4 regions of the Vibrio sp. QJM3NY_35 genome follow, and region 3 is predicted to be linked to each of the others. Evidence: predicted binding sites of a transcription regulator. Region 3 holds the regulator's gene; each other region holds the start of a gene.

Region 1 (5,552 bases), 1.3 Mb from region 3:
GGTGTGCAGATCAAGCTTCCTGCCAATAACCATGCACTTTTCTTAAACCAATGCTTCACGTACTTCTCCTACACTTTCGTCCTTCGTTAGACGCAAAGTTTTAAAATTCAATAAACACTTCATGTTGTTGACCATCTCTCTCGACGACGAGGTTTAGCTCTGTCAGCTCTGAGATAGAACGGAATATATTGCCCATAGCGGCTGGGTCTGTCAGGTCTTGTCCATTTAACTGAGTAGCAATATCTCCGTTTTGGAGCCCTACCGAGTTAAAAAGTTCTGAATCTTTGCCAGGGCTCACACGATAACCAATAACGCTATCATCGCGCTTCACCTGAGACAGTCGAACATATTGGAAGATTTGTTGCGGATCTTTCATTATCTTCGCTTTAATTTCATCAAGCTTCTCTTCTGCAGAAGCCGGGTTATTACCACGAACCGAAGAAGAGCTACGAGGTGGCGCAGGCGCTGATACAGCCAAACGCTTGTACTCAATACCTTCAAGCATCAAGGTTTCGTCTCGTCCTGAGTTATCAATGATAACGCGATCGATTAATACCGCTTTTAACTTGGCTCGAGTGCCTTCAATCTCTTCATTAATTCCGTAGGTCGCTTGCGTGCCGCGATTGGCGATCACCGCTAAGCTCAGTTTTGGATTCGAGCTCGCTACTGCACCCACTAAAACGAGATTTAATCGCGTCTTAGGCGCATCTTGGATAACTTGCTGTTCAACCACAGCGGGCGTGCTTGGGTTGTAAGCACCAAACATGTTGCTCTGCTGCAAAGAAGAGATATCAAGGGTCGATTGAGGTGCTGAAGATGATGAAGCGGTTGCTACCCAAGGCGCGACAGTTTGCTCAGCAGGTTCGATAAACCATGCAAGCTGTCCCAAAATCCATGCGGAAGCTGCAATCAATACACAACAGGTCGCTAAGCTTAGTTTCTGTTGAAGTACAAATCCATTCTCTAATAAGCGGCTCAACATAGGAGAATTCCCTACGCGATTTTTGAGCTCTAAAAAGTTCACTTTCCTAGTCCCTTTTCATGACGACAAACGCTGCAAATCATTAAACTTTCAGCTTTTTTATTCATTCGTTCGATACCAAGCTTATTTAAGCAATAAGATCCTGAACTATATCATAGCAAATCGATAAATCGGCATAACATGGCTATTTTGTATTATGACTTGAAAAAAATGCTAACCGCCTCCACTTTAAGCTTCTACTTAATGTGATAAGCATCATCAAAAACATGTTGCGCACTGTTCATTACAGTTAAACCGCATTCATTTCTAACTGAAAAGGCACTGTCCTATATGAAAACGACTAATGAAGCTGTCAGACTCGATAAATGGTTGTGGGCAGCACGCTTTTATAAGACTCGTTCAATTGCTCGCAACATGGTCGATGGTGGCAAAGTCCACTATAATGGTCAGCGCAGCAAGCCAAGTAAAATTGTCGAACTTGGGGCTGTGATTACACTGCGCCAAGGTAATGAAGAAAAGACGGTAACGATCGAGAAAATCTCAGCCCATCGTGGTGGAGCTCCGATCGCTCAAACCCTCTATGAAGAAACCACCGAAAGCTTGGCAAAAAGAGAAGAGTTTGCACAACAGCGCAAGCTAAATGCTCATAGCCCAGCCCCAGAACGTCGCCCAGATAAAAAGCAACGTCGTGACATCATCAAGTTCAAGACTCAATAAGCTAGAAGGAATAGCCAAATGGCAGACCCAATGTCTACAAGTAATGTTTTAAATCGCTACCTATTTGAAGACCTATCAGTACGTGGTGAATTGGTACAGATGGACGAAGCGTACCAACAGATTATTTCTAGCAAGGAATACCCAGCTCCAGTACAAAAGCTGTTGGGTGAGCTACTGGTTTCAACGACGCTACTAACGGCGACCCTAAAGTTTGAAGGTTCTATCACGATGCAGCTGCAAGGTGACGGCCCAGTATCTCTAGCAGTTATCAATGGCGATCACGATCAGAAGATCCGTGGTGTTGCTCGCTTTGAAGGCGATATCGCAGACGACGCTGGTCTACACGACCTAATGGGTAAAGGTCACCTAGTGATCACCATCGATCCTAAGAAAGGTGAGCGTTACCAAGGTATCGTTGGTCTTGAAGGTGACACGCTGGCACAAGTGCTTGAAGGCTACTTCGCTAACTCTGAACAGCTTAAGACTCGTCTATGGCTGCGCACTGGCGAGCATGAAGGCAAAGCACACGCTGCAGGTATGTTGCTACAAGTAATGCCTGACGGTACTGGTACGCCAGATGACTTCGAACACCTAGAACAGTTAACTGACACCGTAAAAAATGAAGAGTTGTTCTCTCTAGAAGCGAACGAACTGCTTTACCGTTTGTACAACCAAGAGAAAGTACAGCTATTCACACCACAACCGGTTGAATTCTTCTGCGGCTGTTCACGTGATCGAAGTGCAGCAGCAATCATTACCGTTGCTCAAGAAGAGATCTACGACATCCTAAGCACCGAAGGAAGCGTTGGTCTACACTGCGATTACTGTGGCACAAACTACTCGTTCGACAAGAATGATGTTGATGCACTGTACGCAGAAGCAGCAGATAAAGGCAGCAATACGGTTCATTAATTTACGGTGTACCAAAAACACGTAATTTACCCCAAAAAGGTCAGCACTCAGCTGGCCTTTTTTGTGATCAAAATGGCGCAAACTCCGTAACATCTCGTAATAAAATCACCGCTTAATTTTAATCAATTAATAACCTTCCCGCCCCTAGCGCAAAGGTTTGCGTACAGGATAGACTAGTTGGGCCAATATGTGACGAGACGCTTAAAACCCCATGGTTAATATGGATATTTTTTGAGCTATATCCCTGTTTCCCCCGAGTCTCGTTGCTAGCATGGTGAGCAGATAACAATAAAAAATTAATACAAAATCCCTACAAAATATCCTATAAGGAGCACCTATGACCGTTATGGAACATACAAAGGCTGCACAAATTGATCTAACTAAGCACGGACTGACTGGCGTTACTGAAGTTCTTCGTAATCCTAGCTACGAGCAGTTATTCGTTGAAGAAACACTGCCAGGTTTGGAAGGCTACGAAAAAGGCGTAGTAACGGAACTAGGCTCTGTTGCGGTTGACACTGGTATCTTTACTGGCCGCTCACCAAAAGATAAGTACATTGTTAAAGATGACACCACGCGCGATACCATGTGGTGGTCAGATCAAGGCAAAAATGACAACAAACCGATTACAACTGAAGTATGGGATGAGCTTAAAGAGCTTGTGACAACTCAGCTATCTGGCAAGCGCCTGTTTGTCATTGACGGTTACTGTGGTGCTAACCCTGATACGCGCTTAAGTGTACGTATTATCACTGAAGTAGCGTGGCAAGCGCACTTCGTTAAGAACATGTTCATTCGTCCAACTGACGAAGAGCTAGCAACGTTCGAACCTGATTTCGTGGTAATGAACGGTGCTAAAACAACTAACCCTAACTGGGAAAAGCAGGGTCTAAACTCTGAAAACTTCGTTGCTTTCAACCTAACAGAGCGCGTTCAAATCATCGGTGGTACTTGGTACGGCGGTGAGATGAAGAAAGGCATGTTCGCAATGATGAACTACCTGCTTCCTCTACAAGGCATTGCTTCAATGCACTGTAGTGCAAACGTCGGCGAGAAAGGCGATGTAGCCATCTTCTTCGGTCTATCGGGCACAGGTAAAACTACGCTTTCAACCGATCCTAAGCGTGAGCTAATCGGTGATGATGAGCACGGTTGGGATGACGATGGTATCTTCAACTTCGAAGGTGGTTGTTACGCGAAGACGATTCGTCTATCTAAAGAAGCAGAACCTGAAATCTACAATGCAATCCGTCGTGATGCACTACTAGAAAACGTAACGGTTCGTGGTGATGGTTCTATCGATTTTGATGACGGTTCAAAAACTGAGAACACTCGTGTTTCTTACCCGATTCACCACATCGATAACATCGTTAAACCAGTATCAAAAGCCGGTCACGCTCAAAAGGTTATCTTCCTGACTGCTGATGCATTCGGTGTACTACCACCCGTTTCTAAACTGACTCCAGAGCAAACGAAGTACCACTTCCTATCTGGCTTCACTGCGAAACTAGCGGGCACTGAGCGTGGTATTACTGAACCAACACCAACGTTCTCTGCGGCATTTGGTGCGGCGTTCCTTACTCTTCACCCAACTCAGTACGCTGAAGTACTTGTGAAGCGTATGGAAGCAGCTGGCGCTGAAGCTTACCTAGTGAACACAGGTTGGAACGGTACTGGTAAACGTATCTCTATCCAAGATACTCGCGGCATCATCGACGCTATCCTAGATGGCTCAATCGACAACGCTGAAACTAAGGTTATCCCTATGTTTAACCTAGAAGTACCTCTAGCGCTACACGATGTTGACCCAGCGATCCTTGACCCACGCGATACGTACACTGACCCTCTACAATGGGAAAGCAAAGCGAAAGATCTAGCAGAGCGCTTCATCAACAACTTTGATAAGTACACTGACAATGCTGAAGGTAAATCACTGGTTGCGGCTGGCCCTCAACTGGACTAACCCAATCATCTGCTCGGGCTTAGCCAAAAGCGAACGCCCAATTTAAAACGATATTTTTGTAGCAAGCCCCTCTTTTGAGGGGCTTTTTTGTTGATGCTTGACCCTTTTTGTTCCACTCTGTTTTGAGACTATTGAAATTTAAGGCTTTCAGGGAATGAAAAAGGTATTCATGGTGTTCGGCATTGTGTTGGCTATCGCCGTTGCAACTATCGCAGCGCTGCTATTAAGCCTGCAGACCCAATACCGTGCGGATGTTGCTAACTTTTTTATCAAACATACGATTGAACAACCTGTACTCATTGAAGATGTTGAGTATCAGGCGCCTTATCACATCACCTTAATGGGCATTACCCAAAGCCAACCAGAAAAGCAGACATCTCTGTATATCGACAAGATCGATCTTTGGTTCAGCCCCAGCTCGATGACAGAGGCCAAACTGGTCTTGGAATCTGTTTTGATCAGTGGCCTGCAATTAGAAGCAGACGATCTAAGAACACTGACATCTTTATTTACCCAGCCAAACATCAAGCTCCACCAGCTGGCCATCAACAATCTCGACTTTTCGACGCCAGAGTTTAATGCGCGAGGCATCGACCTGCAGATCTCCGCCCCAAAATGGAACAACGACAACTCACTTCTCCCTTATGGAAAAACCCAACTCTCTGCCTCACAACTGTATTGGCAAGGTGAAGCATTCGATAATCTGTTGATTGACCTAGACTTAAAACCTAGCAATAGCACGCTTTATGGTGCTTCATTTGACTGGCGTGGCGCCAAGATTGCCGGTCAAGCAGAGCAGTATCAACAAGATTGGTCGTTGGTGAACGTGACCGTCGATGGCTTACGACTCAATCAGAAACAGACCCAAAGCCTACTAAGCAAAGAATGGGATGTTGCAGATATTCAGATCAATCACATTAATAGCTTAGATATTCTACGTAGCGACGTAGAGTGGCAAGATGGCCACCTCGCAGCCTT
Region 2 (5,552 bases), 240 kb from region 3:
AAACCCGCAGTATCTGGCCATCACCTGTATCGCAGGTGTTATTACAACCGGACTGGCTAAATGGGTTATCAAGCTAAAAGGTTTATTTATTCGCTTGGATGCCTTAGGCCTAATTGTATTCAGTATCATTGGTACCAAAGTAGCGATGACTATGGGTCTGCACCCGATGATTTGCATGGTATCGGCACTGGTGACTGGTGTCTTTGGTGGCTTGCTACGCGACCTTATCTGTCGTCAAACACCATTGGTATTGCATGAAGAGCTGTATGCGTCTGTCGCACTTGTCGCTTCAGGTTTGTACCTCGGTTTGCTTGAGCTTGGCATCAACGACGTAACCGCGACGATTGTTACGCTTGTGGTGGGTTACTTGCTGCGCATGGCGGCCGTGCGATTCAAGTGGCGTTTACCTTCGTTCCAGCTTGATCCGGAAAGCTCGGTACATTAGATAATATATTCTCAATTACGCACAATATAAAAAGGGTTGCTTCATTACGAAAGCAACCCTTTTTGTTTTTATCAAATCTGTTCTGAATTAAACGAAGCAGAACTAGATTTTTGGCGTTTCAGTTGTCACACCAAAGTTTTGACCACGGTGACGTAGCAAGTGATCAAGCAATACAATCGCTAACATTGCTTCTGCGATCGGCACAGCACGAATACCCACACATGGATCATGACGACCTTTAGTGATTAGCTGCGTTGCTTCACCGTCTTTAGTGATCGTGTCACCAGGAACGGTAATGCTTGATGTTGGTTTAAGCGCAATGCTTGCCACAATATCTTGGCCAGTAGAAATACCACCTAAGATACCGCCAGCATGGTTGCTGCTGAAACCTTCTGGAGTTAATGGATCACGGTGTTCACTACCGCGTTGATTAACCACATCAAAGCCATCACCAATCTCAACACCTTTCACCGCATTGATGCTCATTAGAGCATGCGCGATGTCTGCATCTAGACGATCAAAGATTGGCTCACCAAGGCCTACAGGCACTTTAGTCGCAACCACTTGAATCTTCGCACCGATCGAGTTGCCTTCTTTTAGCAAGTCACGAATCAGTTGGTCAAATTCCGGTACTTTGTCGGCATCTGGGCAGAAGAAAGCGTTGTTTTCAATCTCGTTCCAATCCACTTTATCAATTGAGATATCACCCATTTGAGAAAGGTAAGCTTGGATTTCAACACCAAATTCTTGTTTTAGGTATTTCTTCGCAATGGCACCTGCCGCTACACGCATTGCAGTTTCACGAGCTGAAGAACGACCACCACCTCGGTAATCACGCACACCGTACTTTTGATGATAGGTATAGTCAGCGTGTCCAGGGCGGAACTTGTCTTTAATTTCGGAATAGTCTTTAGAGCGTTGGTCTGTATTTTCAATCAATAGACCAATAGAAGTGCCCGTAGTTTGGCCTTCAAATACACCTGATAAGATTTTCACTTCATCCGCTTCACGGCGAGCCGTTGTATAACGAGAAGTACCAGGGCGACGACGATCCAAATCTCTTTGAAGGTCTGCTTCTGTAATTTCTAATCCTGGTGGGCACCCATCTACGATACATCCTAGTGCGATACCGTGACTTTCTCCGAACGTGGTCACGCGGAAATGTTGTCCGATACTGTTTCCTGCCATTACTTCCTCTAAATCAGCTATTGAGCAGAAGGTTTGATTCCTAAACCGACTGGCTAATAGCTTTACTTGTCTATTCTTCGTGAATTCATAGTGGCTTTATTACCAAATGATGTAAACCCCAAAAAACGAACAATTTTAACTTTCTATTACATAAGCCGAATGAAACGAATAACAGAAGAAAATGAGTCGCGCTTGAAAAGAAGTGTTTTATGATGTGTAAAATGCAAAAAACCCGACAACTCGGAGAGTTATCGGGTTTCTTTAAATAATGGCACGCCCTGAAGGATTCGAACCTTCGACCACCTCCTTAGAAGGGAGGTGCTCTATCCAGCTGAGCTAAGGGCGCGCTACAGGAACGAATTATACGAATTCGAATCAGTAAAGCAACGGCTTTATGTAACATTCTGATCTAAGTGGGTAAAAAAAGGGCAACAAACATATAAGTGTTGGAAAATAGACCAAAGCAAACGTTTGCTTGATGGTAATCAAAAAGATTTTCTGGAATAATGCGCCAAAAACATCAGCCACTAACTTGAATATCAATACTAAGGAAATTCATGACTGCTCAAAATATTGATGGAAAGCTAATTTCTCAAACGGTTCGCTCCGAAGTTGCTGCACGTGTAAAAGCTCGTACTGAAGCTGGATTACGCGCTCCGGGCCTAGCGGTTGTTTTAGTGGGTGAAGACCCTGCTTCTCAGGTTTACGTTGGAAGTAAGCGTAAAGCGTGTGAAGAAGTTGGCTTCGTATCTAAATCTTACGACTTGCCAGCCACTGCGACAGAAGACGAATTGCTAACACTGGTAGACCAACTGAACGACGATCCAGAGATCGACGGTATTCTTGTTCAACTGCCTCTACCAGCAGGCATTGATAGCACTCACGTTCTTGAGCGTATCACGCCAGAGAAAGACGTTGATGGCTTCCACCCATACAATGTTGGCCGTTTGGCTCAGCGCATGCCTAAGCTTCGCTCTTGTACGCCAAAAGGCATCATCACGCTGCTTGACCGTTACAACATCGACTTACGTGGTAAACACGCGGTTGTGGTTGGCGCATCAAACATTGTAGGTCGCCCAATGACGCTAGAACTTCTTCTAGCAGGTTGTACGACGACAACATGTCACCGCTTCACCAAAGACCTTGAAGGTCACGTGCGTCAAGCAGACGTTGTTGTAGTTGCCGTTGGTAAGCCTAACTTCATTCCTGGCACTTGGATTAAGAAAGGCGCTGTTGTGGTCGATGTTGGTATCAACCGTTTAGAATCTGGCAAACTAGTGGGTGACGTTGAATACGACGTAGCGAAAGAAAGCGCAAGCTTCATCACACCAGTACCGGGTGGTGTTGGCCCAATGACGGTTGCGAGCCTAATCGAAAACACCATGATCGCTTGCGAGCAATTTCACTCGAAGTAATCCGCAGCGCATAAAAATAGAATGAGAAAGCCGCAACGTAATGAACGTTGCGGCTTTTTTATGCTTAACGATTCGTCTTTGAAACAAGGCGACTCGCTTTTGATGAAGTGCTCGTTGCTACTTATCTGGAGTCTCGACTTTTTCCACCTGTTCAGAAGGCGGTAATAAACTAATAAGCTCACACTCCGTTGATATGAGTTTTTCCAACTCAGATCCTTGTGTAATTAGACGGAAATCACCGCCAGTAATCACCCCAAGAGGAATGGCTTTAGGGTACAGAGCGCTAAACTCTTTTAAATCAAATGCCTCGGTCAAACCTGTACTTTTAATTTGGCTACCCTGAGCCATCAGTGAGTTAAGCTTAGAATAGGTGATCCCTTCCGAAAACAGACTTCTATTGCCATCGCGACTCACTTGGTGCCTTTCATGTTTATTCTCTGAAGATTCAAGCTCAAACACCTTATTTCCACCAAACTCGTCTTGATAGTGCATGCTAACTAACGGGTTAGTTTGACGATAAGGCGACACGATCATCGCACGCCCTATTCTATCCAATTCCAGATTATTTTCAGCGTGGCTCGAAGCCGGGTTACCAAAATAAACATTCAAGTTTTCCATACGCGCCAAGCGAATACTTTCCCAGTTGGTATCAGCAAGCACACTGTTGATGTTATGTGTGGCTAGCACTTTGGCAAACTGGCGTGAAAACTGAGTCGCACCAAAGAAGATAACGCCTTGTGCCTTCTCTTGAGTCACACCTAGCCTTCTCGCCCACCAACTCGCGGTAAGGCTCTGAATCACAACCGTACCGATGATGACCAAGAACACCATTGGCACCAGAAGGTCTGCGCCTTCAATTAATTGTTTTTCTTGAAGCTTGATTGCAAACAGAGAAGAAACCGCGGCTGCAACGATCCCGCGTGGTGCCATCCAACTCAAAAACCATTTATCCGCAGAGGTAAGATCCGTGCCGATCCCGCTGATCCACACACTCAAAGGACGCACCACCAGCATCACTACCGCTAACAGGCCAGCCCCACCCCAACCTATCGAGAGGAAGGTTCCGGAGTCGAGCCTGCTCGCTAATAGAATAAACAACGCAGAAATAAGCAACACGGTTAGGGTTTCTTTGAATTCGATGATGTCTTCGATATCCAAGCCTTTAACGTTGGCAAGCCAGATCCCCATGATGGTCACGGTTAATAAACCAGACTCTTCACTCAAGTCATTCGAGAAAGAGAACGCTGCGAGCATTAACGTCAGTACAGCAACATTACGCAAATAGTGCGGAACCCAATGCCCTTTCAGCATCTTGGCAATCAAATGGCCACCGATGATCCCTAAGCCTAGACCTATGACTAACGTCAGGCCCAGAGCTGATAGAACGTGTCCGGTAGGGTCGGCAGAAGAAACAATGTACTCGTAGACGAGAACCGCAAACAGAGCGCCAATCGGGTCAATCACTATCCCCTCCCATCGCAAGATACTGCTTAAGGAAGATTTAGGTTGAATGCTGCGTAGCATTGGCACAATTACCGTTGGCCCCGTCACCACGACTAATGCACCAAACAGAGCCGCTAAAGGCCAACTGAAATCCACAAAGTAATTAGCACCCACCACGATACACGCCCAGGTAATCAACATGCCGAAACTCACGAGGTGAGTCACCATCCGGCCATGGCCTCTGATTTCTTTGAAATTTAGGGTCAATGCACCTTCAAACAGGATGATGGCAACCCCTAAGGAAATCATAGGAAACAACACATCACCGAAAATGGCATCGGGATTTAGGATATTCAGGCCGGGGCCTAACAATAGACCGACGATGAGGAGAGGAAGAATAGCGGGAAGACGTAAACGCCAACCGAGCAGCTGACAAGCTAAAGACAAGAGTCCAATTAACGCCAAAGAAGAAGTAATCGACAAATCCATTTGTGCCCCTAAAAGGTTTGTACCACACCCTGTGGTACAAACTATGCAATGAAATAAGAAAGCCTATGTTCTTACACTATAGGCTCTCTTTTTCACGCTAACCGAATATTATTGTGATTAATCAGTTACTTTACTATAGGGGAAGTAAAGCCATGATCAGTTAGCTATAGAGAAAGTACAACACCAGCAATAGCGGCACTCATTAAGTTAGCAAACACACCCGCACAAATTGCTTTGAAGCCATATTGTGAGATGAAAGAGCGACGCTCTGGAACTAAGCTGCCCAAACCACCGATCAGAATCGCCATGGTAGAGATGTTAGCAAAGCCACATAGAGCAAAAGTTACGATCGCTTGTGAGTGCTCACTCAGTGCCTCTTTAGCATCCATTAGCTGGATGAAAGCCACGAACTCGTTCACGACAATCTTGTTACCGATCAATGAACCTGCAACCACAGCCTCAGACCACGGTACACCGATTAGCCATGCAACGGGTGCAAACACATAACCTAGGATAATTTCGAAGCTTAGGTTTACGCCAAACCAGCCACCAACAATACCTAGCAAGCCATT
Region 3 (5,552 bases):
TTATCCTCACGGCTGATGTAAACCCCTTGATGAAATATTTTAAAGATAGAGAGCTACCAATACCGACTCTTTATTTGATGGGTGAACGTGACTACATGTTTATTAAGCCTGTAAAAGAAATGGTTGCAGCGCATGAGTCGAGCGAGCTAGTGGAGATTCCGAATTGTGGGCACGTATGTAACGTGGAAAACCCTGAAGAGTTTAATCAGCGTTCGATTGCGTTTATTCAAAAACAAATTCAGTGATTTTCTAAACGCGAAATCAAAGATGATGATGGAATCGAATTGAAATAAAAACGGGAAGCTAATTTTAGCTTCCCGTTTTTATTTGGAGGAGGTATCGGCCTAATTGTCTTATAAGGTCACTGAAACTCTGCTATTCGGGTGAAGCAGCACCGCACTGCCAACAAGAGCCGAATTGCGCTTCGTTGACTTCATGACACTCACCACAACGCCACTCTTCATAGATGATCGAATCTTGCTGCTTTTGGTAGTCATTGACGAGCATGCGAGCTTCACTGGCCAATTCTGGCTCATATAACCACACGTAAGGGTCAGTTTCTTCCGTAAATGGGATTTCCCCCTTCAATCCGAACAATCCCTCACCACGAACTTCACAGGCAATATTCTCGCTTTCTAATAATCCACAGATGATATGAGCTTCTGTCGGATTCGATGCACTGAAGATTTTCATTGAAATAGAACCTTATTCGGCTATCTGTGTTATTTAGCTATTATAAATTATTCAGCTACGGGCGCTGAGCGAAACTTACCCATCAACCATTTAGCAACTATTGGGAATATCCCCAATAACGCAAATGACAATAGTACTGAAGGGGAGACGATGCCCGAAAGTGAATCAATTTCTGCGAGCTGAGTACCAGCATTCAAGAAAACCGCCGTCCCCGGTAACATCCCGATTTGACTCGTAATGTAGTAACGACTCACTGACATCGGTGTTAGACCCATCAATAGGTTAATAAGGAAAAATGGGAATACAGGGATCAGACGCAGAGAAAATAGGTAAAACGCGCCGTCTTTTTCAACCCCCTTGTTAATTGTCGCCAATTTGTCACCAAACTTGGTTTGAATCCAGTCACGCAATAGGTAACGGCTACTTAAGAAGGCTAAAGTCGCACCGATCGCACTCGCGAAAGATACCAGCAGCAAGCTATTCCAGAAGCCAAATAGAGCAGCTCCAAGCAGGGTAACAACAGCGGCGCCAGGAATTGAGAAAGCAGTGATCATTACATACGCAACAAAATAGATAGCGGCAGCAGCAATAAAGTTGCTGTCAATATAGTCATTTAAAACGGCTTGTTGGGCCTTAGCATTTTCAAGCGTGAGGTATTGACCAAAATTGACGCCTAACAAGACGATGGTTACTACCAATATAATACCCAATATCATTTTCTTACTCATTGATACTTCCTCTAAATTTTCAATGCATATCGATAGTATAGATAGACAGGTAAAGCTTAGATTAACTTTCAGCAGATATAAAAAAAGCCGCAAAAAATGCGGCTTAGTTATGTAGATACAATGTTAATTGACGCGATTGATAAGCTCTTCACGACGCTGCTGCGGTATAACTGACCAATGTGTACCATTGATCGCACCTTCTAGCGCCCAAAGTAGTTCAATACTGACAGAAGACGCATGCGATTCTTTGATGGCGTTAAATGCGTTTACAGAGCCAGATTCATATAAACGTTCTACAGAATCGATCCCTGCCTTTTTCAACATACGCTCGGTAGCGAGTCGAAGATTAGGCAGATCTTTGAGTCGGGTCGGCTTAGCAGAAGACTGCTCAGCTTTTTCTTCTTTAGCAAAACCTAGAGACGTGGTTGCAAGCTGCAAGATTTTCTCTTGGTCTTGCCAGAGGCCTTCAGGTAAAGCGAAATATTTAGTAACGACAGGGAAACCACGTTTTTTGTAGACGTACGGTTGAAACCCTTGTTGTTCGAATTGTTTCGTTGTGCCTTTGTCTGCGCGTATGTGCAACTGGTCATTTACAACCAGAGCAAACATAGTGTCATCAGCAAAAAGACCGAAGCCACCAAACATTGAGCGTGATTTTATTTTTCCTAGGGACTCAAATAACTTCATCGAGTCCTTTAGTATCGGTTTATCCATGTTATTTATCTCGGTGTATTTGAACTACGCCACCAAATAAGCAGGTCCGAGAGATTAGCAAAATGTTGCAATTAAATTGTCAATAAGCCGTAAATTACCAAATTATTAGTAGTTACTGCATTTTGCCATCGGTAACCCCGCTACCATACCAACGAGTGGTTTAGGCCGGAAGCTTTGCGTCTCACTCTTTCGAGTGGTTTGCCCTGTGCGTGACTGATTGAATAGAATAAAGTTTTTGTTGAATGAAGCTCACAGTTGATATTTCAAAATGTGATATTGCTTCAATTAATGATCTTTCTGTTGTGCATCTGGGTTCATTATAGTTGCTGATAAAAAAAGCGCACCTAAAGGTGCGCTTGATGAAATTAAACTCGAATTATCAATTAATTTAACGTTTTAACTGTGCTTCGTTCAACAATTTCAGGGTGCATTTCGAAGACGCGTTTTTCGTGGTCTTTGTCTTTGATGCGCTCTAATAGAATTTCGAATGCATTCTTACCAACACGACGTTTTGGTTGGTGAACGGTCGTTAGCGGCGGAGAGAAGTATTCAGCCAGTTCGATATTGTCGTAACCGATCACTGAGATATCTTCTGGAATGCGAATGCCTTTTTCTTGCAGGCGGCTCATTAAGCCGAGTGCCATTGTGTCGTTAAAGCAGAATACCGCTGTTGGACGATCTTCCATCTCAACGATTTGTTCTGCAGCAAGAACAGCCGTATCACACTCGAAGTTACCTTCGATGATCATATTTTCATCAGCAGAAATCTTTGCTTCATTCAGTGCGCGCTTGTAACCGGCAATACGTTCAACACATGCTGCTTTGTCTAAGTGGCCACTTAAACATGCAATCTTAGAGTGACCGCGTTCAATAAGGTATTTGGTCGCTAGGTAGCCACCTTCTTCAGAGTTATCGATGATCTTATCAGCCTGAGAGCTCTCTGGGCCCCAGTCCATGATAACTTTAGGGATGTCAGCGTGACGGTCTAACATCTCTCTTAGTTCTTCAGTTAGGTCAGAACACATAACTAAGATGCCATCTACACGTTTCTCTGCAAGCATTCGAATATAGTCACGTTGCTTCTCATAGATACCGCCCGTATTACACAGGATCAAAGTGTAACCTTGACGGTAGCAGTAGCTCTCAACACCATCGATAACTTCAGAGAAGAATAGGTTAGTTGATTGAGTCACTAGCATGCCGATGGTGCGTGTTGTATTACACTTCAAACTACGAGCGACAGCACTTGGTGCATAGTTCAGTTCATCTACGGCTTTGTTTACTTTTTCTTGAGTTGCTTCTGCAACAAAGCGAGTTTTGTTGATTACGTGAGAAACGGTTGTTGTTGATACGCCGGCTAAGCGAGCGACATCTTTTATAGTGGCCATGGTTTTATCCTATTAGAAGCTACTTTCCCAAAGTACGGAATAAAGTAGCCGTTAAGCTACCTAACTAAGAGCTTAAATTTGTAGGGCTCTTTGGGTACTAAAGTGCTAAAAAACAAAAAACCGCTATTGAGCGGCTTGTCTTAACACCGAAATGCTCTGAACTTTAATAAGCATAGCATTTCGTGAATGTTTCATATTTTATCGTTTGCGGTCACAATTTTAGACTGACTAGAAATTACTCGCAATAAAATTCACCCAGAAATCCGGGTGAATTGTCACATTCTACTGAATTTATTTACCTAGTCATCCAATAAGCTATTCACCAGCTAAATATTGAGTGTCTAATTGACAGAATGCGAGTAGCAAAGATGAGACGGAGGCGTAGAAACCGAATTCATCAACGTCATGACATTTCACGTTGAACTTTGGTACCCAAGTCAGCAGTTGTTGTTCGATAAACTGCTGTTGAACGGCAAATGAATTCTCTAGCTCTTCTTCAATATCCGTTTCGTTTGAACGAATGATCAAGTTACCAAGGAAATCGAGTTCGATAGCAATGTGGTCTGCTGGCTCTTTTAGATCTTGGTTCACCACTAAATTGTGCTTAGCCATGATCTCTTCCATATCTTTTGCAGGCTTATCATTCAAAAGGCCAGTTTCACCGATATACATAGAAGCGTAAGGAAGAGCACCGTGTTTATCTGTTTTTAAGAAAAGATCGCAAAAGTCTGCAGACAATTCTAGTTGAGCATCTTCACGTGTTTGTAGGCGGTTAAGCGCATCCACTAGCTTATCAATCGCTGGCTTTAGTGTTTCATTTTCGCCTAGACCAGTTAGGAAAGAACGAATTTCAACAGAGTGGTAGTGATCGAGTTCTTCTTGAGTCAGTTCTTTGGCGAACAAGCTTGATAGCCACCAGTATATTTCTGCTCTTTGCTCGTTGAACGCTTTCGTATCTTTCATTTAAATAATCCTAATATCATCTTTCGTCATACTTAGGGTATGAAGGCTAACTAAACAGTGATACTTATCGAACACAAAGTCACTCGTTAGTAGTAATACCTATATTGAATTGCGATGGACGATAAATAGCAAGGTTTAAGATTGTCTTGTATCAAAAAAAATCCATGTTTCTGGCTTTTATCTTCTGTACCACTAGAATTGTTACTAGTTATGAATAGAATAGTCACTGAAACTATTAAATAAGAAAAGTGGTGTAGATGAGCTATCACGTATTAGTCGTAGAAGATGATGTGGTAACCCGCAGTAAACTGGTTGGATACTTCCAGAACGAGGGTTATACAGTGAGCGAAGCAGAAAGCGGCGCTCAAATGAGAAACGTGTTAGAAGAAAACAACGTTGACCTCATTATGCTGGACATCAACTTACCAGGCGAAGATGGATTGATGCTAACTCGCGAATTACGCAGTCAATCAGACATTGGAATTATTTTAGTTACTGGACGCACGGATAGCATCGACAAGATCGTTGGCCTTGAAATGGGCGCTGACGATTACGTTACTAAACCCTTCGAACTTCGCGAGTTATTAGTTCGAGTTAAAAACCTACTTTGGCGTATCTCTGCTGCTCGTAAAACAGCAGCGGGCGCTGTAGAAGAAACATCAGATGAGTCTGTGGTTCGTTTTGGTGAGTGGACATTTGATATCCCTCGTCGTGCGTTAAGCAAAAACGGCGAACCGGTGAAACTGACCAAAGCAGAATACGAACTGCTAGTGGCGTTGTCTTCTTACCCTAACCAAGTATTAAGCCGCGAACGTATTCTGAATATGATCAGTCACCGAGTGGACGCGCCTAATGACCGTACTATCGACGTGCTGATTCGTCGTATGCGTGCAAAAATGGAGTTCGATCCTAAGAACCCACAAATTTTTGTGACGGTTCACGGTGAAGGTTACATGTTCGCTGGTGATTGATTTCCTTCGGGAGTGATTAATTAACAACGACATTTAAACGTAAAAAGCCGAGACATCATTGATGTCTCGGCTTTTTTATTACTCAGCTTTTACTG
Region 4 (5,552 bases), 720 kb from region 3:
TCCCGCTCAGCAAGCTGTCTGGTTAGTTATTTGGATGGGGCTGCAACGCAACATGTCTATCAAAGAAGTATGCAGTTCATTAGACATCGCACTTCAGCCTAAACCTGAAGATAGCTGGTCTCGTGTTGCACCCAGTGTCCTAACTGATTCACGTCGACGTCTAGATGAGAGTCCGTTAGCGGCTCTGTTTCACACAACGGTAAAGGCTTGGCGCGAAGATATCCTTCAACAAGACAAAGACTTAGGGCTTAATGTTCTTGCTGTCGATGGGACAACATTTAGGTGTCAAGATTCCACAGAGAACGCTGAAGAATTTGGGTTCATCTCTAAAAAATTAAAACCTTATCCTCAACTTCGTTTAGTCGCTTTGATGTCAACAGAAACTCGAATGATTATGGGGGCAGCTTTTGATGGTTGTCATGTCGGTGAAACGACCTTAGCTAAGCGTCTATTCAATGATGTCCCCGCACATTCATTGACCTTATTTGATCGTTGTTATTTCTCGGCAGACCTTTTGTTGTCGTGGCAAGAGAGTGCGGAAAATGCTCACTGGTTAATGCCTACAAAACGTAAGCTACGCTATGAAGTGTTGGAGAAATATGCTGAGAACGACATGCTCATTTCAATGCCTATCTCTCCTCAAGCTCAACGGCAGAACCCAAATTTACCCGCACGTTGGGAAGCCAGATTAGTCCTATATCAAGAGCCAAAAGGTGAGATAAAAGGTTTTATTACTTCACTTACAGACCCTAGTAGATACTCGTTAGAAAGCCTGCTGCGTATTTATTGGCAACGCTGGGAGATAGAAGAAGGTTATGGTGAAATTAAACAGACTCAACTGCAAAGTCACGTCACTTTACGAAGTCGTTTTTCTGCCGGAGTGAAGCAAGAGCTTTGGGGCGTATTACTTGCCTATAACTTAGTGCGATTAGAGATGGTTAATATAGCTTCAGAAGCCGGGGTTCGAGCTACTAGGGTCAGTTTTACCGCCGCAATTAACCTTATTGATGCGCAATTACGTTGGCTAGCTTTAAGTCCAGACGGAACCCTACCAGTCAAACTTAAAAGAATGAGAGAAAGTCTGAGTCACTTCATTCTTCCAGATAAAAGAAAGGACCGAACGTTTCCACGTTCAGTCCTCTTTGTTCCAGCCAAATATCCGTTTAGGTTCAAGCAGTAATGCTTATCCGAACGGCATTAGGCTCGATAGCCCGTCTTTTTTATTGTTCAGATTTGAAGTCGTGATTGTTCAGATGCGAGAACGTAATGGTTCAGATCTGAGTTAGTCGTTACCAATTAGTAGTCATTAGCTAGAAAATGGTAATTAACAGCTAGTAAATTACTTTTACTTTAGAAGCACTCTCAATTGCATCTTCAATCGCTGTCTCAGTGCTGTTACGACGAGTAAGCGCTACACCTAGACGACGGCGACCATCGATATCAGGCTTACCAAACAAGCGAACTTGCGTTTGTGGTGCGTCTAGCGCCTCTGTAAGACCTTCAAAACGAATGTTGGTTGAAGTGCCTTGGCCTAGGATAACCGCTGATGCACATGGACCGTATTGCGTGATTGATTTGATCGGCATACCAGTAAAGGCGCGTACGTGCAGTGCGAATTCCGATGAGTCTTGAGACATCAGAGTCACTAAGCCAGTATCGTGTGGGCGAGGGGACACTTCGTTGAAGATCACGTGGTCGCCTTTAACAAACAGCTCGACGCCGAAGATACCGTGACCACCTAGTGCATTAACCACTTGTTCAGCGGTGTATTGCGCGGTTTTAAGTGCGTTGTCTGACATCACTTGTGGCTGCCATGATTCACGGTAATCACCATCTTCTTGGCGGTGACCGATAGGCGCACAGAAATGCACACCGTCAACAGCGCGAACGGTTAGAAGCGTAATTTCGTAATCAAAGTCGATGAAGCCTTCAACGATTACGCGACCCGCGCCAGTACGACCGCCTTCTTGTGCGTAGTCCCAAGACTTTTGAATGTCTTCTTCTGTTTTGATAACGCTTTGGCCTTTACCTGAAGAGCTCATTACTGGCTTAACAACACAAGGCATGCCCACGAATTCAACAGCGGCAGCGAAGTCTTCAAAGGTGTCTGCAAAGCGGTAAGGAGAAGTGCTCAGCTTCAGCTCTTCTGCAGCTAGGCGACGGATACCTTCGCGGTTCATCGTTAGCTTAGTCGCATTTGCAGTGGGAACGACATTTAAGCCTTGTGCTTCTAGCTCTACCAACTTACTGGTGGCGATAGCTTCAATTTCAGGAACCACATAATCTGGTTTTTCAAGTTCAATGACTGCTTGCAGTGCATCGCCGTCTAACATGTCTAATACATGGCTACGATGTGCAACTTGCATCGCGGGTGCGTCTGCGTACCGGTCACATGCAATAACTTCCAAGCCTAAACGTTGGCACTCGATAGCAACTTCTTTGCCGAGTTCACCTGAACCTAATAGAAGTACACGAGTAGCATTTTCACGAGTAGCAGTACCAAACATAGAAATTCCTTCCGATCTTTTGAGCGATTGATTGAAAACGGGGTGATCATACTTATTTCAATGATAAAAGCAAACGTTTGCGCAAGTTGTTGTGTTAATTACAGGTATAAAAAAAGCAGCCCCGTTAAATAGGGCTGCTTATTTAAAATATTGTTAATTAGATGTACTTAGATTGCTAAGTAAGTCACTGGAATGTCGGGATTAATCGCTTCTAATGTAGATTGCGTATCCGCTAGGTGACTGATGCTACCTTCGGCAATTTCAACCAACGCTGCACTTTCAATCTGATCAAAATCGAAGCCAGCCAGTTTAAGTTGAATCAACGCCACTTGTAGAGGAGGTAAGCTCGGGTTGAACGCTGCGTTTTCAGCGTAAGCACCCGTAAAAATCTCACCCGACGTCAATTGCAGTGAAACACCACTTAGGTTTTTGGTGTAAGGAGCATGGCTGCGGTTTAGTGCTGCTAGCGCTTCTACAACAATAGGCGTTGTTTCTTCAGTCGTGTGCTTATGATCAAGCTTAGTCATTAGGCCAGTCGTCACACCTAAATCAGCAGGGCCGAATGAGTCTGGCAGGTACTCTTGCAGAGACATTTCATCACGTTGTGGAAGCTGAACCTTAAGCTCTTTCGCTGTGGTCAGTTCGTTCATGAATTGACGACAGTGACCACAAGGGCTGAAATTGATTGTGATATCAGAGATACCTTGTTCGCCTTTCATCCAAGCGTGGCTGATTGCAGATTGCTCGGCGTGTACTGTTTGGCCAAGTTGAGCACCAGCGATTTCAAGGTTTGCACCAAAATACAGAGTGCCAGACAAACCACGCACGATTGCACCAACATAAAAGTCAGATAGCGGAGCGTAAGAATAGGCTGCGGCAAAAGGAAGTAGCGCAATACGTAGCTCGTCATCCGCTAAACCACTTGCTTGCAGTAGGCTAGCAAATTGTTCTGGAGACAATGTCGCGTCAAAGTTGTCTGCTAATACGATGTCACTCAAAAGTGCTTTGATTGCTGTTGGAGCACTTTCCAGCGCCAGGGTAATACGACTGTTCATGTTGAATCCTTAATTGACCTTAGGCTTTAATTCTATGCAATGCTCAGGAATTTTCTGTGACTTTGATCACTACTGCGTTGTTGTTGTTACATTGGTTTGCATAATTAGAGTGAGGTCACAGATGAAATCGATTGCAAGAGTAAAAACTACCATTGATATCGCACTTATTGCTTGAAATTGAGTTTGGTTTGTCACGTATTGATGAATAAATGAGAGAAAAAAGCCCAAGCTATCACTGAAATAATCAGGTTATGCTTGGGCTTATTGATATCTGTAACGCTTAAAAGTCGCGAACCAGTGAGTTTAGTTATTTACCAACTCATCGATTAGAGCGCGTATAAACTGTAATCAAAGTGGTTAAGAATAGAACCAAACCACGAGCGAAAATATACTCGGTGCAATGATTGAGGTGATAACCCCACAAAGAACCAATGCCAACGAACTGAATGCAGCATCTTCCTGATTCTTTTCAGCACAGGTCGCAGTACCTAAAGCGTGAGACACGGTACCCATGGTTAAACCACGCGCGATAGGGCTCTTAATGCCAATGAGATTGTAGATTGGGTAAGCAAAAATTGCCCCAAACAGACCGACAATCAATACTAGTATTGCCGCAATCGCTGCCTCACCACCTAAATGGCTCGACACTTCCATAGCAATTGGCGTGGTGACTGACTTACCTAATAAACTCGCAATCAAAGTTAAGTCCGCTTTAAAAGCCACTGCGATTAATGCTGTCGTTGTCATCGACATCACACTACCTAGTGTGCAAGCAAAGGTGATGATGCGCCAGTTGGCTCTGATTTGAGATAGCTGTTCGTAAAGCGGATAAGCAAGGGCAACAACCGCAGGCTGCAGCATGTAGGTAATCCAGGTGTTGTCTGCATAGTAAGTCTCAAACGGTACTTTGAAGAACGTGAGTATCGGAATGATGATACCAATGCTGATCAGCAGGGGATTACACAGCGGTGAGTTTACTTTTTGACTTACCCAGCGAGCAAACAGGAATACCACGATGGTGAGTAGAATCCACATGATCAGTTACCTCTCGAAAGCAAGCGGTCTAAAAACCATGATAAGGACACCAACACCAGCAACGTGCCGCCAACGGCGCTCGCCATAATTGGCAATGCGTTCGCGATGAGCATGTCGAAGTGATCCATCAACCCTACACTGATCGGAACAAACAGTAAGATCATTAGGCGGATAATCAAGCTTGCACCGGGTTGTACCCAGTGCGAAGGAACAATACCAATCACCATGGCGGCAAACAGAATCAACATGCCAAAAATACTGCCTGGGATTGAGGTATCCAAAAAGTGCTGTAACGCGTTACCTGCTGTAAGTGCACCTATGATTAAGGTGAAGGAGATTAAGCAGTAAACCAGTTGGATCAATCTTTCTTTCAAAGTGTTACGTCTCTTGATAGTGGAATTAGCTAGCTAACTTTTCTACGTATTGATAAACCGCCTTCAAGATAGCCATTTTCTTCTCGTCGCTTTCATGTTCATGCGCGAGGTTTTCAAGGTTGAGCATGTATTCTTCTAAACGGCTCTCATAAAACTCACGACAATGGTTCGCCCATTTCAATTGCTCAGCTTCGTCGAGCGTCCATGGGAAATGTCGAGCGCGATAACGGAACAGTAACGGTTTGATACGTTCATCACCGAAGGTGATATCTAAAGCTGCCAAGTTATTTGGGTCAGTTTCACGAATGATGTTCATCGCTGTTTTATCAGCAGGTGAAAAGAAACCGTCGTAAAGGTGTGTATCAACATCATCACTCTTTTCGTACTCGCGTTCTTGTGAGTACAGGCCGATCAGTTTTTCGCGGATCTCTGGATGTTCGCGCAGCAGTGCCAAGTTCTTCAAGCATTGTTGGCGATCGATACCGATGGTTTCGGCATTTTCAGCCGTCAGCGTTTTGGCTGGAGCAAGAATAGGGCACTTGTTCAGTTGAACCAATTTGATGGGTACGGGTAACTCGTCT

Evidence for each region. The regulator PurR, encoded in region 3, represses purine synthesis genes. The targets are predictions, from matches to a motif close to TNANGNAAACGTTTNCNTNA.
Region 1: pckA (phosphoenolpyruvate carboxykinase (ATP)) is a predicted target of PurR. The motif match lies at 2,757-2,776, and genes of this name have one in related genera.
Region 2: folD (bifunctional methylenetetrahydrofolate dehydrogenase/methenyltetrahydrofolate cyclohydrolase FolD) is a predicted target of PurR. The motif match lies at 2,093-2,112, and genes of this name have one in related genera.
Region 4: purT (formate-dependent phosphoribosylglycinamide formyltransferase) is a predicted target of PurR. The motif match lies at 2,573-2,592, and genes of this name have one in related genera.

Annotation. Positions count from the first base shown of each region.
Region 1 is NZ_CM173507.1:103,267-108,818, reverse strand. Features, by position in the region: gene gspD (type II secretion system secretin GspD) at 1-59, opposite strand, end outside; gene gspC (type II secretion system protein GspC) at 101-982, opposite strand; gene hslR (ribosome-associated heat shock protein Hsp15) at 1,313-1,699, shown strand; gene hslO (Hsp33 family molecular chaperone HslO) at 1,718-2,611, shown strand; gene pckA (phosphoenolpyruvate carboxykinase (ATP)) at 2,949-4,574, shown strand; gene AC3CH3_RS00465 (AsmA family protein) at 4,729-5,552, shown strand, end outside.
Region 2 is NZ_CM173507.1:2,449,482-2,455,033, forward strand. Features, by position in the region: gene AC3CH3_RS10910 (trimeric intracellular cation channel family protein) at 1-445, shown strand, start outside; gene aroC (chorismate synthase) at 548-1,633, opposite strand; tRNA gene AC3CH3_RS10920 (tRNA-Arg) at 1,903-1,979, opposite strand; gene folD (bifunctional methylenetetrahydrofolate dehydrogenase/methenyltetrahydrofolate cyclohydrolase FolD) at 2,191-3,048, shown strand; gene AC3CH3_RS10930 (cation:proton antiporter) at 3,166-4,980, opposite strand; gene AC3CH3_RS10935 (NupC/NupG family nucleoside CNT transporter) at 5,145-5,552, opposite strand, start outside.
Region 3 is NZ_CM173507.1:2,213,578-2,219,129, reverse strand. Features, by position in the region: gene AC3CH3_RS09950 (alpha/beta fold hydrolase) at 1-245, shown strand, start outside; gene AC3CH3_RS09945 (putative signal transducing protein) at 376-693, opposite strand; gene AC3CH3_RS09940 (TVP38/TMEM64 family protein) at 741-1,421, opposite strand; gene AC3CH3_RS09935 (TfoX/Sxy family DNA transformation protein) at 1,545-2,135, opposite strand; cyclic di-GMP riboswitch class I at 2,263-2,348, opposite strand; gene purR (HTH-type transcriptional repressor PurR) at 2,519-3,523, opposite strand; gene torD (molecular chaperone TorD) at 3,839-4,486, opposite strand; gene torR (two-component system response regulator TorR) at 4,744-5,457, shown strand.
Region 4 is NZ_CM173507.1:1,495,151-1,500,702, forward strand. Features, by position in the region: gene AC3CH3_RS06780 (IS4 family transposase) at 1-1,180, shown strand, start outside; gene purT (formate-dependent phosphoribosylglycinamide formyltransferase) at 1,332-2,507, opposite strand; gene cdd (cytidine deaminase) at 2,675-3,562, opposite strand; gene AC3CH3_RS06795 (LrgB family protein) at 3,920-4,597, opposite strand; gene AC3CH3_RS06800 (CidA/LrgA family protein) at 4,600-4,971, opposite strand; gene sbcB (exodeoxyribonuclease I) at 4,997-5,552, opposite strand, start outside.